Regions from separate parts of the Mesorhizobium hunchu genome, predicted to be linked through region 2. Evidence: riboswitches for the same ligand, from Rfam matches in the RefSeq annotation. Region 2 holds a riboswitch; the other holds the start of a gene.
What was found. Region 2 has a riboswitch for cobalamin ahead of metE (5-methyltetrahydropteroyltriglutamate--homocysteine S-methyltransferase). Riboswitches for the same ligand answer to the same signal wherever they lie in the genome.
Positions count from the first base shown of each region.

Region 1 (7,434 bases), on a different contig from region 2:
CGCCGTTTTCGAGAACGTGGCCGCGAAATTCGGCAAGCTCGATTTCCTCGTCCACGCCATCGCCTTCTCCGACAAGGACGAGCTGACCGGCCGCTACGTCGAGACCACGCGCGACAATTTCCTGCGCACCATGGATATCTCAGTGTTTTCCTTCACCACCATCGCCAAGCGCGCCGAGCCGCTGATGAGCGAAGGCGGCTCGCTGCTGACGCTGACCTATTACGGCGCCGAGAAAGTGATGCCGCACTACAACGTCATGGGCGTCGCCAAGGCCGCGCTCGAGGCCAGCGTGCGCTATCTCGCCGTCGATCTCGGCGGCAAGGGCATCCGCGTCAACGCCATCTCGGCCGGCCCGATCAAGACGCTGGCGGCCTCCGGCATCGGCGATTTCCGCTATATCCTCAAGTGGAATGAATACAACGCGCCGCTCAAGCGCACCGTGACGCCCGAGGAAGTCGGCGATTCGGGGCTGTATTTCCTATCCGACCTGTCGCGCGGCGTCACCGGCGAGGTCCATCACGTCGATTCCGGCTATCACGTCGTCGGCATGAAGGCGGTGGACGCGCCCGACATCTCCGTCATTAAGGACTGACGGTTCCCGCACGGCTCCCTTCGAAAGACGCTTCAGCGCCATGTCTCCGCTTGTCTATATCGTCCGCCACGGCCAGACCCAGTGGAATGTCGACTACCGACTCCAGGGGCAGGCCGACATTCCCATCACTGAAGAGGGGCGGCGCCAGGCGAGCGCCAACGGCCGGCATCTGGCCGAACTGATATCCGATCCGGCGGCGTTCGATTTCGTCGCCAGCCCGCTCATCCGCACCCGCACCACGATGGAACTGATACGCTCGGCAATGGGGCTCGATCCGAAGGCCTACCGCACCGACGCGCGGCTGATGGAAATGAATTTCGGCGACTGGCAAGGCTACACCTTCGCCGAGCTGGAGGCGCGCAATCCCGGCTGCACGCGCGGCCGCGAGGAAGACAAATGGAATTTCGTGCCTCCCGGCAAGGACGCCGAGGGCTACGAACTGCTGTGCGAGCGCGTGCGGCCCTTCTTCGCGGAAATCGCCAAACCGACCGTCTGCGTCACGCATGGCGGCGTCATCCGCTCGCTCTTCCATATTTTCGGCGGGTTGGACGGCATCGCGGCGGCCAATGTGGAGACGCCGCAGGATCGGGTGCTCAAGCTCCAGGACGGGCAACTGGCCTGGCTCTGAGCGGGGCGTTCAGGCGCGGTGCGCCTGCGCCGGATGTCCAAAGCGCGCAGCTATCTTTCAGATTCGCTCGGCGCGCTCTAGGTTCTTGTTTTTGCGCATGTCTTTGTCCCGAAGCCGGTTTCCCGCTTTCGGGAGACATGTTTTAGTTCCCGTCGGAATCCGGCAGTTCCATGTCGGTGACGATGTTCTGCCCGTCGGTCACGTCATAGGCGATCACGACATCCATGCCGGGCTTCAGCGAATCGACGTCCATCTCGGCGTTGAGCTTGTAGGCCTTGCCGTCGTCCAGCGTCATCGTCATCGTATCCTTGTCGATCTTCTTGATGAGACCCTCGGTCTGTCCGGCAAGCGCTGTGCCGGCGAAAAGCATGGTGGCGATGGTGGTGACGCCGAACAGGATACGCATGGATTGTCCTTTTTTCAGATGCCGCCGTTCCCCGCAGCGGGCCAACTCGTTTGTTTGACGGGCGCAGGACAGCAGAAAGCAATCCAATGTGTCAAAAGTAAAACTGGCGACATCACAGGTGATTGCAGGCCGCCTGCCAATTTGACCGCCGCTCGAAACGACAATAGAAGGCGCCGGTAGCCGGAGGCGCTTCCGGCGCAGGGCTGGTTCGACGCATGTCTCACAATACTTTCGGTCATCTGTTCCGCGTCACGACCTGGGGCGAAAGCCACGGCCCGGCGCTCGGCTGCGTGGTGGACGGCTGCCCGCCGGGCATCCGCTTCACGCTCGCCGACATCCAGGCCGAGCTCGACCGCCGCCGGCCGGGCCAGTCGCGCTTCGTCACCCAGCGGCGCGAGCCCGACGAGGTGAGGATCCTGTCCGGCGTGCTGCCGGACGACGACGGCGCGACCCTCGTGACGACCGGCACGCCCGTCTCCATGCTGATCGAGAATGTCGACCAGCGTTCCAAGGATTATGGCGAGATCGCCCGCCAGTACCGGCCGGGCCATGCCGACTATGCCTATGAGGTGAAATACGGCCTGCGCGACTATCGTGGCGGCGGCCGTTCCTCCGCGCGCGAGACGGCGGCGCGGGTCGCCGCCGGTGCGCTGGCGCGCAAGGTCGTGCCGGGCCTGACCGTGCGCGGCGCGCTGGTTTCGATGGGCGAAAAGGACATCGACCGCGCCAACTGGAACTGGAATTTTATCGACGATCCCGAAAATCCGTTCTTCACGCCGGACCCGGCCTCCGTGCCGGTGTTCTCCGAGTATCTCGACGCCATCCGCAAGGCGGGTTCCTCGGTCGGCGCGGTGATCGAGATCGTCGCGGAAGGCGTGCCGGCGGGTCTCGGCGCGCCGATCTACGCCAAGCTCGATCAGGACATCGCATCCGGCCTGATGTCGATCAATGCAGTCAAGGGCGTCGAGATCGGCAACGGCTTCGCGGCCGCCCGCATCACCGGCGAAGAGAACGCCGACGAGATGCGCATGGGCAACGACGGCAAGCCTGTCTTCCTGTCCAACAACGCCGGCGGCATTCTCGGCGGCATTTCCACCGGCCAGCCGGTCGTGGCGCGCTTCGCCGTCAAGCCCACCTCGTCTATTCTTACGCCGCGCCGCTCCATCGACAAGGACGGCAACGATGTGGAGATCAGGACCAAGGGTCGCCACGATCCCTGCGTCGGCATCCGCGCCGTGCCGATCGGCGAGGCGATGGTCGCCTGCGCCATCGCGGATCATTATCTGCGGCACCGGGGACAGACGGGGAGATAGGGCAGTAAGGCAATAAGGCAGTAGGGCAATATGTTGCCAGTGCGCTTTCCCTGCCCTACTGCCTTATTGCCCTAAACTCTTATTGTCTTACGAGCGAAGCGAGCCCCATGCCCTACGACCAGAAAAAGACCGTCGAGGCCATCCGCGCCTTCGAGCGCGGCGAGATTGTCGTCGTCATGGACGACGACGGCCGCGAGAACGAGGGCGACCTGATCGTCGCTGCGGTGCATTGCACGCCCGAGAAGATGGCCTTCATCGTGCGCAACACCTCCGGCATCGTCTGCACGCCGATGCCCAAGGAGGAAGCCAGGCGGCTCAACCTCGCGCCGATGGTGGCGGACAACGATTCCGCCCACACCACGGCCTTCACGGTTTCCGTCGACTTCAAGCACGGCACCACCACCGGCATCTCCGCCGACGACCGCACGCTGACCGTGCGCAACCTCGCCAACGGCAATGTCGGCGCGAACGATTTCGTCCGGCCGGGCCACATCTTCCCGCTGATCGCGCGCGAAGGCGGAGTGCTGATGCGCTCGGGCCATACCGAGGCGGCGGTGGACCTGTGCAAGCTGGCCGGCCTGCCGCCGGTCGGGGTCATCTCCGAACTGGTCAACGACGACGGCACCGTCAAGCGCGGCCCCGAGGTCTCGGCCTTCGCCGAGAAGCACGGGCTGAAGCAGGTCTCCGTCGCCGATCTGATCGCCTACCGGCAGCGCCAGGAGACGCTGGTGCAGCGTGTCGCCTGCTCCGACATCGAGACCCCCGGAGGGACGGCCAAGGTCTACACCTACATGCTGCCCTGGGACGTGATGCACCATCTGGCTGTCGTCTTCGGCGATATCCGCGACGGCCACGACGTGCCGGTGCGGCTCCACTCCGAGGATGTGGTGCGCGACGTGTTCGGCACCAGCCATCGGCTCGACGCGATCATGAAGGCGATGGGCGAGGAGCGGCGCGGCGTCATCGTCTATCTGCGCGAGGGCTCGGTCGGCGTCGCGCATCAGGACCGCAATCGCCCGGCCGCCGGCGGCGAGGACCATGAAGAGGCCCGCCGCCGCGAGAGCGAATGGCGCGAGATCGGCCTCGGCGCGCAGATCCTCAAGGATCTCGGCATCTCTTCGATCCGGCTGATCGCCTCGCGCGAGCGCCATTATGTCGGCCTGGAAGGCTTCGGCATCCACATCGCCAGTACCGAGATTCTCTAGCGGAAATAGATGATCGCGCCCGCCGCGCCGTTGACGAAACGGCCGGCATGGTCGATCCTGCGGCATCGTCTCAACCGGGGGGAGGACGATGTGGGATTTCTCGATCGGCCGCTCGGTGTCGATCATGATAAGGACGTGGCCGTTCATCCTGTTCAGGATGATCGTCTATTTCGGCATCACGCTGGCCTATATCGCAGCGACCGGAACCGGTGCGGGCATCGGCTGGGGCGTGGGGCAGGCTTTCGCCAATGGCGGGCCGGAAGCCGGAGCCTTCTATGGCGGCGTCGCCGGTTTTGTATTGGTCTCTCTTGTTGTCTACTGGATCCGCGAATTCATTCTCTATCTGCTGAAGGCCGGGCATATCGCGGTGATGGTTCATCTGCTCGATGGCCGGTCCGTGCCGGGCGGTCAGGGTCAGCTCGCCTACGCGCGTGAGGTCGTTGCCGGGCGCTTCGGCGAAGCCGGCATCCTGTTTGTGGTCGATCAACTGGTGAAAGGCGCGGTCCGCGTCGTCACCGGCCTTGTCGGCGGCATTGCCGCCTTCCTGCCGATCCCCGGCCTGAACGGCCTTGTCGGCCTCATCAACACGGTGATCCGCATAGCGCTCACCTACATCGACGAGATCATCCTGGGCTACAATATCCGCGTCGGATCGTCCTCTCCTTTCGAGACCGCGCGGCAGGGTGTGGTGCTCTATGCCCAGAACGGCGCGAAGATGGTCAAGAACGCGGCGTGGCTGGCGCTGATCCTGTGGGGCGTCACCTTCGCCATCTTCCTCGTCATGCTGGCGCCGGCCGGCGCCGTCGTCTACCTCATGCCCGGCGAACTTGGCGGCTGGAGCTTCGTGCTGGCCATCGTCTTCGCCTGGGCGCTGAAGGCCGCCTTTGTCGAGCCGTTCGCCATTGCTTCGCTGATGCAGGTCTATTTCAAGGCGATCGAAGGGCAGGCGCCCGATCCTGAGTGGGACGCCAGGCTCTCCGAGGTCTCGCGCCAGTTTCGCGAACTGAAGGACAAGGCATTCGGTTCTTTTGGAGAAGCTGCCGCCCGCCCGGCCTGAGCGTCACTCCTGTGCCGGCAGGTCGGCGATCGCCTTGGTCAGCCCGGCGTCGCCGGATGCGCCATAGCGTTCGCCCATCACCAGTTCGGCGAGAGGCAGTCGTTCGCGCCACCTCCGCCGTTGCAGCTCCGGCGTCGTCGCGAAACCGGAGACCCGGCCGACGCACAGATAGGCGACCGGCACGACATGCTCGGGAATGCCGAGCAAGGCTTTGAGGGCGCCCTTGTCGAGGATGCTGACCCAGCCCACGCCGATGCCTTCGGCGCGCGCCGCCAGCCAGAAGTTCTGAACCGCGCAGACGGTGCTGAAGAGGTCCATCTCGGGATTGTGCCAGCGGCCGAGCGGTGAGTCCCTGGCGCGCTCGCGATCGCAGGTGATGCACAGGTTCAGCGCGCTTTCGCAGATGCCTTCGAGCCGCAGGTTCCGGTAGAGCGCCCGGCGGTCCTCGGCGACATTGCATTCTTCCTCGATGCGGGCCTGGAGGAAGATGTCGCGCACCTTCTCGCGTCGTCGCCTGTCGCGGATGACGATGAAATTCCACGGCTGCATGAAGCCGACCGAAGGCGCGTGGTGCGCGGCACGGATCAGCCGCGCCAGCGTACTGTCGTCGATCGGTGCTGCCACGAAATCCGAGCGGATGTCGCGGCGCGTGAAGATGGCCCGATAGACGGCCGCACGGGCGTCCTCGTCGAAAGCGTTGTCGTCCAGATGATGAGCGCCGGCATCCATCGCGTATCCCCTTGCGATCGAAAACAGGTCGCTCCGCCCGGCCTTGCGGGGCGACCGTCTTGCCTGGCCGGTCTTCTGGCTCGGGTTCGTCCCACATTCGGCGCCTTCCCGCCCTCAGGCAGTGGCATTTGCCGATGCGGTCCCCCTCACAGCGTTGGGCACGCCGCGGATTTGCACCGCGTTCCCGATTCTCCCGCTTCGCGGCGGGCACCTGGCGGGACCGAAACTAGCCCACGATCCCCTGTCTGCCTAGCGGAGAAGTGGTATCGGGCGTCCCGGGCGACTTTCCCCAGCCGAATTCAGCGCTTGCGTGGCGAAACGGCGTGTCGCGCTCTATGTTAGGCGCATGGTCACCCGCCTCTATACCCATCCGATCTACCTCGAACACCTGACACCCGCCGGACACCCCGAGCGGCCCGACCGGCTGCGCGCTATCCAGCGCGTGCTGGATGACGAGGCGTTCGCCGCGCTCGACCGGGTCGAGGCGCCGATGGGAGACGAAGCGACCATCCTTTATGCGCATCCGCAGGAGCATCTCGATCGCGTCCGCGCCGCCGTCCCTTCGGAAGGCATGACGCAGATCGATGCCGACACGGTCGCCACGCCGAAAAGCTGGCAGGCGGCGCTGACCGCGATCGGCGCCGCCAATGCGGCGGTGGACGACGTGTTCGAGGGCCGCGCCGACAACGTCTTCGTCGCCTCGCGCCCGCCGGGCCATCACGCCGAAAAGACGACGGCGATGGGGTTCTGCCTGTTCAACAACGCCGCGGTCGCCGCCCGCCACGCGCAGAAGAAGCACGGCGCCGAACGCGTCGCCATCGTCGACTGGGACGTCCATCACGGCAACGGCACGCAGGATATCTTCTGGGACGACCCCACGGTGCTCTATTGCTCGACGCACCAGATGCCGCTCTATCCCGGCACCGGCGCGAAGAACGAGACAGGTGCCGGCAACATCGTCAACGCGCCGCTGGCGCCGCGCACCGGCAGTGACACCTTTCGCGACGCCCTCCTGTCGCGCGTCCTGCCCTCCATCGACGCCTTCCGCCCCGACCTGGTCATCATCTCGGCCGGCTTCGACGCCCACCACCGCGATCCGCTGGCCGAGATCGATTTGACCGAAGAGGATTTCGATTGGGCGACCGGACAACTGATGGAAAAGGCCTCCACCCACAGCGCCGGCCGTCTGGTCAGCCTGCTCGAAGGCGGCTACGACCTGCAGGGGCTGGCCTTCTCGACCGCCGCCCATGTCGGCCGGCTGATGAAAGGATGACCGATGACCGCTGAAGCGAACGACGACGTCAAGACCAACGAGGACGTAAGGGCGATGAGCTTCGAGCAGGCGCTCGACGCGCTGGAGAAGATCGTCGACGACCTGGAGCGCGGCGACGTGCCGCTCGATCAGTCGATCAGGATCTATGAACGCGGCGAGGCGCTGAAGGCGCATTGCGACCGCCTGCTGAAAGCTGCCGAGGACAAGGTCGAGAAGATCCGCCTGTCGCGC
Region 1 is NZ_JBEBMG010000002.1:427,271-434,704, forward strand. It holds gene fabI (enoyl-ACP reductase FabI) at 1-592, shown strand, start outside; gene ABMA46_RS05560 (histidine phosphatase family protein) at 633-1,220, shown strand; gene ABMA46_RS05565 (DUF1344 domain-containing protein) at 1,363-1,626, opposite strand; gene aroC (chorismate synthase) at 1,842-2,939, shown strand; gene ribB (3,4-dihydroxy-2-butanone-4-phosphate synthase) at 3,047-4,144, shown strand; gene ABMA46_RS05580 (hypothetical protein) at 4,233-5,201, shown strand; gene bluB (5,6-dimethylbenzimidazole synthase) at 5,205-5,930, opposite strand; cobalamin riboswitch at 5,979-6,160, opposite strand; gene ABMA46_RS05590 (histone deacetylase family protein) at 6,277-7,203, shown strand; gene ABMA46_RS05595 (exodeoxyribonuclease VII small subunit) at 7,207-7,434, shown strand, end outside.
Region 1: it holds a riboswitch for cobalamin, as region 2 does, so the genes downstream of both, bluB (5,6-dimethylbenzimidazole synthase) here and metE (5-methyltetrahydropteroyltriglutamate--homocysteine S-methyltransferase) in region 2, are expected to answer to the same signal.

Region 2 (7,434 bases):
TCCATTCCGCAAGGCGAGATCAACGCCCTGCTGGTGAGGCTTGCGAAGGAAGGGCGCAAAGTGGTGCGGCTCAAGGGCGGACACCCGACCGTGTTCGCGCGTGGCGGCGAGGAGGCGCTGGCGCTGGTCGAGAACGGCATTCCCTATCGCATCCTGCCCGGTGTCACCTCCGCCTTTGGCGGGCTGGCGTCGGCCGGCATCCCCGTGACCATGCGCGGCGTCAACGGCGCCGTCATCCTCGCAACCGGCTTCGCGGCCGTCTCCGACGACCGGCCGGACTGGGCGACGCTCGCCCGCACCGGCCAGCCGCTCGTGATCTATATGGGCCTGACCCATATGAAAGAGACCGTCGCCGACCTGCGCGCGGGCGGCCTGCCGCCCGAGACGCCGGCCGCGCTGGTGGAAAACGCCACGTTGCCCGAGGAGCGAGTGGTGGTCGCCACGCTCGGAACGCTGGCGGAAGCTGCCGCGCGTGAGCAGGTCGCCTCCCCTGCCCTGATCGTCGTCGGCGGCATCGTCGCCCTGCGCGAAGCGATGGCCGGCTCCGCATGAGCGCCCGCGCGATCCTGATCGGCGCGCCGCGCTCCGGCTCCGGCAAGACCAGCGTCACCATCGGCATATTGCGCGCGCTGGCCCGGCGCGGCGTACGCGTGCGGGGGGCGAAATCCGGTCCCGACTATATCGATCCCGGCTTCCACGAGGCCGCGACCGGCCTGCCTGGGGTCAATCTGGACTCCTGGGCGATGTCGCCGGCGCTGCTGAATGGCCTAGCATCGGAAGCGGCCGCCGATGCCGAGATCGTCGTCATCGAAAGCGCGATGGGCCTGTTCGACGGCATCCCGGCGGGCGCGGGCCGCACCGGCTCGGGCGCCGATCTGGCGCGGCTCTACGGAATCCCGTCCCTGCTGGTGCTCGACGTATCCGGCCAATCGACCACGGCCGCCGCCGTCGCCAAGGGATTCGCGACTTACGATCCGGCGGTGCGCATCGCCGGCGTCGTGCTCAACCGTCTGGGCAGCGAGCGGCACCGCCGGCTGTGCGCGGAGGCGGTCGAGGCGCTCGGCCTGCCGGTCGTCGGCGCAATCCTGCGCGATCCCGAGATGACCATGCCGGAGCGCCATCTCGGCCTGGTGCAGGCCTCCGAACATGCGAACCTCGCCGCCTTCATCGACAGGATGGCCGACATGGTCGAGCGCTCGCTCGACCTCGACGCGGTGATGGCGTTGGCGACCTCTCTGGCGCGTCCCCCGGCGGATGCACACGGCTTTGAAGACGCGCTTTCCCCGCCCGGACAGCGAATCGCGCTGGCGCGGGACGCCGCTTTCACCTTCGTCTATCCGCATGTCGCCGCCCGCTGGCGCATGGCCGGCGCCGAGATCGTGCCGTTCTCGCCGCTCGCCGACGAGCCGCCGCCGGCGGACTGCGACGTCTGCTGGCTGCCGGGCGGCTATCCCGAACTCCATGCCGGCCGGCTGGCGACCGCCGGAACTTTCCGGGCAGGCATGGCGGAGTTTGCCGCGACGAAACCGGTCCACGGCGAATGCGGCGGCTTCATGGTTCTGGGCGAGATGCTGGAGGACGCCGACGGCCGGACCCATCGGATGCTCGGCCTGCTCGGCCATGCGACCTCCTTCGCCAGGCGCAAGATGAACCTCGGCTACCGGCAGGCGACCCTTCTGGCCGATTGCCCGCTCGGGCCGGCCGGCACGCGGGTGCGTGGCCATGAATTCCACTATGCGCGCATCACGGCGACCGGCAGCGATGCGCCGCTGGCCGAACTCGCCGACGGCGAGGGCCGCCCGCTCGGACCCTCGGGCCTGCGGCGCGGGAACGTCAGCGGCACGTTCTTCCATGCGATCGCGAGGAGCGCATGAGCCTGCCCTCCTCGCCCCGCCAGGCCGGCCTCGACAGTGCGCTCTGCCTCGTCTTCTTCACCCGGCTGCCATTGCCGCACTTCGATTTCGGCGACCGTCGCCTCGCAGACGCGATCTGGGCAGCGCCGCTGGCGGGTCTCGTGGTCGCACTTGTCGGGGGTATCGTTTCTGCGACTGCCGAACGGCTGGGCCTCGCCGCAGGCCCGTCGGCGGCGCTGGTGTTGACGGCGACGCTGTTCGTCACCGGCGCGCTGCACGAGGACGGCCTTGCCGACGTGGCCGACGGTTTCGGCGGCGGGCAGACGCGCGAACGCCGGCTGGAGATCATGCGCGACAGCCGCATCGGTGCCTACGGCGCGGCAGCGCTGGTGTTGTCGCTGCTGGTCCGGTGGACCGTTCTGGCCGGTCTGCACGGCGCCTGGCACCTGTTCCTTGCTCTCATTGCCGCGGAGGCGGGCTCCCGCGGCCTCGCCGGCCTGCTGATGCACGCGTTGCCGCCGGCCCGCAGCGACGGCCTCTCCGCTGGTGCCGGCAGCGTGACGCGGGAGACCGCGACCCTGGGCGCGGCGATTGGCGCCGGCGCGCTGCTGACCCTTGGCCTGCCCGCCGCGCTTGCAGCGCTGGTGCTGCTTGCCGCGCTCTTCCTCGCTTTCAGAGTGCTCTGCCTTAGCCGCATCGGCGGCCAGACCGGCGACACCGTCGGCGCGCTGCAGCAGCTCGCGGCGATTGTCATCCTGCTGGTCGCTTCCGCATCCTCTGCCTGACCTTTTCTTGGAGATTCCTGCCCCATGCCGTTCAAAACAGTCGATGAATTGCGCTCTGCCTGTCTTGACCTGCCTGCCGGCGACGACGACGCCGCCAAGGCCGCCGCCGCGCGCCAGGACACGCTGACCAAGCCGCAGGGCAGTCTCGGACGCATGGAAGCCGTCGCCATATGGCTGGCACGCTGGCAGGGACGGGAGATGCCCAGGCTGGACAGGACGAAGATCATCGTCTTCGCCGGCAACCACGGCGTCACCGCGCAGGGCGTATCGGCCTTTCCGGCGGAGGTGACCGTGCAGATGGTCGCGAATTTCGCCCATGGCGGCGCGGCCATCAACCAACTCGCCCGCCTCGCCGGCGCCGAACTGGACGTCATCCCTCTCGATCTCGACCGACCGACCGGCGATTTCACCGAGACCGAAGCGATGGATGAAGCGGCGTTCCTGGATGCCGTGTCGACCGGCTACGACGCCGTCGGGAACGATCTCGATCTTCTGTGCCTCGGCGAAATGGGCATCGGCAACACCACCCCTGCCGCGGCGATCTCCGCCGCGCTCTTCGGCGGCGGCGCGCAGGCGTGGACCGGCAGGGGCACAGGCGTCGACGATGCCGGCCTCCTGCGTAAGGTCAAGGCCATCGAGGCGGGGCTGAAACGGCATGCCACCGCCCTGTCCGACCCGCTTGCGGTCGCGGCGGCACTCGGCGGGCGGGAACTCGCCGCCATTTTCGGCGCCGTGCTCGCCGCGCGTCGCCACAACGTCCCGGTTCTGCTCGACGGATTCGTCTGCACCGCCGCGGCCGCGCCGCTGGCCCGCCTGCATCCGCAGGGGCTCGCGCATACGCTGGCCGGCCACGTTTCGGCCGAGTCCGGCCATCGCCGCCTGCTGGAGGCGCTGGAACTTGCCCCCCTCCTCGACCTCAACATGCGGCTGGGCGAAGGTTCGGGGGCGGCGGTCGCACTCAACATCGTGCGCGCCGCATTGGCCTGCCATGCCCACATGGCGAGCTTTGCCGAGGCAGGTGTATCGGGAAAGGAAGACTGAGGGCCAGCGCGACCCGATTCAGGCTTCCGGCCTGCCGCGCCTGCGCGTGCGTCCAGCCGACAAGTCAGGTTGTCCCGCGCGTGAAAGAAACCAGCGCCTCGCCGTTTTCAGAGAGAGAGCCTCCCCGGCGATCGTCGCCAGCCGCCAGCCGCAAAAGTGCAGCCATGCCGCGAGCAGCCTGCCGGTGCGGCCGGCTATGGATCCCGGGCCCTCGCGCCTGTCCGAATCGCTGTGAAACATCCGCATCTCATCTTCCGCCGCCATACGACGGAGCAAGGAGCGGGCCGGCGGCAGCGGTGCGAGACGGCGGCGAACGAAATCCGGCGGCCGTACTTAACCACGGGTTAACGGCTGCGCCGGCGCACCGGCGGAACAGGGATGGGGTTCGGCGGTGGCGCCGGCGGCGGCTCGGGATCGGGTTGCGGATCGGGAAACGGCGGTGGCACCGGGCCAGGCTTGCCTGCGCAGGTCATCGGGAGTCCTCCTTCCGACGGAGAACGCTTTTGATCTGCGCGCGTTCCGCCCTGCCACGGCCTATCCCGAATTGAGACACCGTCTCGTAACGACATGCCCCTTCACGCCTGCCGGCCGCCCCGGTGTCGCGATCTTGAACATATCGTCCCGGAACGGGCGTAAGGCGCTCGACGGCAGTCCTTCCGGCGAACGGCAAGAGCCGGTTGAGACGGCCTATCCGGTTCGTTCACAGTCGGCGGGCCGTATCGTTTTCATCAGGGATGGTCGCTCGATCCTTCGCCGAGGCATATAGTTGACAACTCCAGTTATCTTATGAAGCTTGCCCTGAAACGCTTTCGTTAGGCTGAAAAGGTGCTTCCGACATGGCGGGTTATGCGGTTGCGGCGACTGGTGTCCTGATCCTTGTCATCATGTCGATAGGCGCCAATCGGAAGTTCCGCGACAGGGCCAGGCTGCCGATGCATTGGTCGTTCGACCGGAAGGTGAACTGGTCAGCTCCCCGCCACCTGGCGCTGGCGTTCACGCCGCTTCTGGCCGCGGTGGTCATGGCTCTCATCGCTAACCAGCTCGCAAGCGATCCGCCACTCCAGTTCTGGACCCTGACCGTCGTTGCAGCGGTCTTCGTCGCGGTTCACCTGCTGCATCTTTATCTCCTCGAGAAATGGCCAGCCATATGAGAATCCATACCTGTCAGCCGGCAGGAACCGCAGCGGGTTCGCATAGATGAGACGGCAAAAACAATTAAAGACATAAACATCTCTTTATATGATATTGACAACCGTCGCGACATGACGGACGATGGCATTGTCATGGTACCCTTGAGCGTCAAGCCCAAGGGCTAAGAGGGAAGCCGGTAAGCGAGAGCGATGCCGGCGCTGCCCCCGCAACTGTAAGCGGCGAGCCGAAGCCCATTCGAGTCACTGAGGCGTATGCCTTGGGAAGACGGGCCAAGGTGACGACCCGCGAGCCAGGAAACCTGCCATGGCGAAATGATCGTCCACGGGCGGGGTGTCCCGGTGGGTCGTGGCAGGCCAGAACCCGGTTCAAGGCTTGCTTGCGTCCGCTCGCACCATGCCCCCAACCAATGGGGTATGAAATGTCCTCTTTGAAAGTCCCTGTCGCCACCCTCGGCGTGCCACGCATCGGCCGTCATCGCGAACTCAAAATCGCCCTCGAAAGCTATTGGTCGGGAAAGTCCTCCGAAAGCGAAATCCTGGAGACAGCCAGGAAGCTTCGCGCCGCGAGTTGGATCGAACAGCGCGATCGCGGCGTCACGAAGATTCCGTCGAACGATTTCTCGCTCTACGACCACGTGCTCGACACCGCCGTGATGGTCGGCGCCATTCCGCCGTCTTACGGCTGGAACGGGGGCGACGTCCCGCTCGATACTTATTTCGCCATGGCGCGCGGAGACCAGAACGCCGATTGCGGATGCGGCAATCCCGGTCACGCGCATGGCGTCTCGGCGCTTGAGATGACCAAATGGTTCGACACCAATTATCATTACATGGTGCCGGAACTCGCCGAAGACCAAAGCTTCCAACTGGCTTCCACGAAACCGCTCGACCACTTCCTCGAAGCCAGGGCGCTGGGCATCCACACACGCCCCGTCATCCTTGGTCCGGTGACGTTCCTGAAGCTTGCCAAGGCGCGGACCGGGGCCTTCGGCCTGATGTCCCTGCTGCCGAAGATCCTGCCGGTCTATGTGAAGCTCCTCAAGCAACTCAGCGAGGCGGGCGCCGACTGGGTGCAGATCGACGAACCCTGTCTGGTGCTTGACCTGGAGGCCACCGAGCGCACGGCGCTGGAACTGGCATACAGCCGGTTCGAGACCTCCGTCCCCGGCCTCAAGATCATGTTGGCGACCTATTTCGGTGCGCTCGGAGAGAATCTGGAGGCGGCGCTGGCGCTGCCCGTCGCGGGCCTGCATATCGATCTGGTTCGCGCTCCGGAGCAATTGGGAAGGGTGGCTCGCTTTGCCAGCAGCGATCTTGTGCTGTCCCTGGGCCTTGTCGACGGACGCAACGTCTGGAGGACAGACCTCAACGCAGTTCTCGAGCAGGTCAAGCCTGTTGTCGCCGGCTGGCCTTCGGATCGCATAGAGATCGCGTCGTCCTGCTCGCTGTTGCACGTCCCGGTCGACGTCGAACTGGAGACCGGGCTCGATCCCGAACTGAAATCGTGGCTCGCCTTCTCCGCTCAGAAGATGGACGAGTTGGCCGCCTTGTCGAGGGCGCTGACCGAGGGGCGGGATTCCGTCTCCGATGCTATAAAGGCAGCATCCTACGCTGCCGCTTCGCGCCGATCCTCGCTCAGGGTTCACGATCCCCTGGTCGGCGGTCGGCTGGCAAATATCGAAGACGCCATGCTGCGGCGAACAGGGCCTTTCGCGGCACGGCGCAAGCTGCAGGCGCGACAGCTCGATTTGCCAGCCTTTCCGACGACCACGATCGGATCGTTTCCACAGACGGCCGATGTTCGCAAGGCGCGTTCCCGCCACGTCAAGGGAGAGATGAGCTATGTCGACTACGAGGCTTTCCTCAAAAGCCAAACCGCCGAAGCTATCCGCTGGCAGGAGGAAATCGGCCTCGACGTGCTCGTGCATGGAGAGTTCGAGCGCAACGACATGGTGCAGTATTTCGGCGAGCAGCTATCCGGCTTCGCCTTCACGCAGCACGCCTGGGTGCAGAGCTATGGCTCGCGCTACGTTCGGCCGCCCATCATCTACGGTGACGTTTCACGCCCCAACCCGATGACAGTGCGCTGGTGGCGATATGCCCAGTCGCTGACCGGTCGGCCGGTGAAAGGCATGCTGACGGGACCGGTGACCATCCTCAACTGGTCGTTCGTGCGCGATGATCTTCCTCGCAGCACGGTATGCCGGCAGATCGCGCTGGCGATCCGCGACGAGGTGGCGGACCTCGAGAAGGCAGGAGCCAAAATGATCCAGATCGACGAGGCTGCCCTGCGCGAAGGATTGCCGCTGCGCAAATCGGACTGGAGCACCTATCTGGCCTGGGCCGTGGAATGCTTTCGCCTGTGCTCGAGCGGCGTGGCGGACGCCACCCAGATCCACACCCATATGTGCTACTCCGAGTTCAACGACATCATCGATGCGATCGCCGCCATGGACGCGGATGTGATCTCCATCGAGACATCGCGCTCGAAGATGGAGCTTCTGGATGCCTTCAGGAGCTTCAAATACCCCAATGAAATCGGCCCGGGCGTCTATGACATCCATTCGCCGCGCGTGCCGGACGTCGCCGAAATGACCGATCTGC
Region 2 is NZ_JBEBMG010000006.1:122,227-129,660, reverse strand. It holds gene cobA (uroporphyrinogen-III C-methyltransferase) at 1-552, shown strand, start outside; gene ABMA46_RS12735 (cobyrinic acid a,c-diamide synthase CobB) at 549-1,874, shown strand; gene cobS (adenosylcobinamide-GDP ribazoletransferase) at 1,871-2,638, shown strand; gene cobT (nicotinate-nucleotide--dimethylbenzimidazole phosphoribosyltransferase) at 2,663-3,679, shown strand; gene ABMA46_RS12720 (hypothetical protein) at 4,516-4,830, shown strand; cobalamin riboswitch at 4,947-5,151, shown strand; gene metE (5-methyltetrahydropteroyltriglutamate--homocysteine S-methyltransferase) at 5,250-7,434, shown strand, end outside.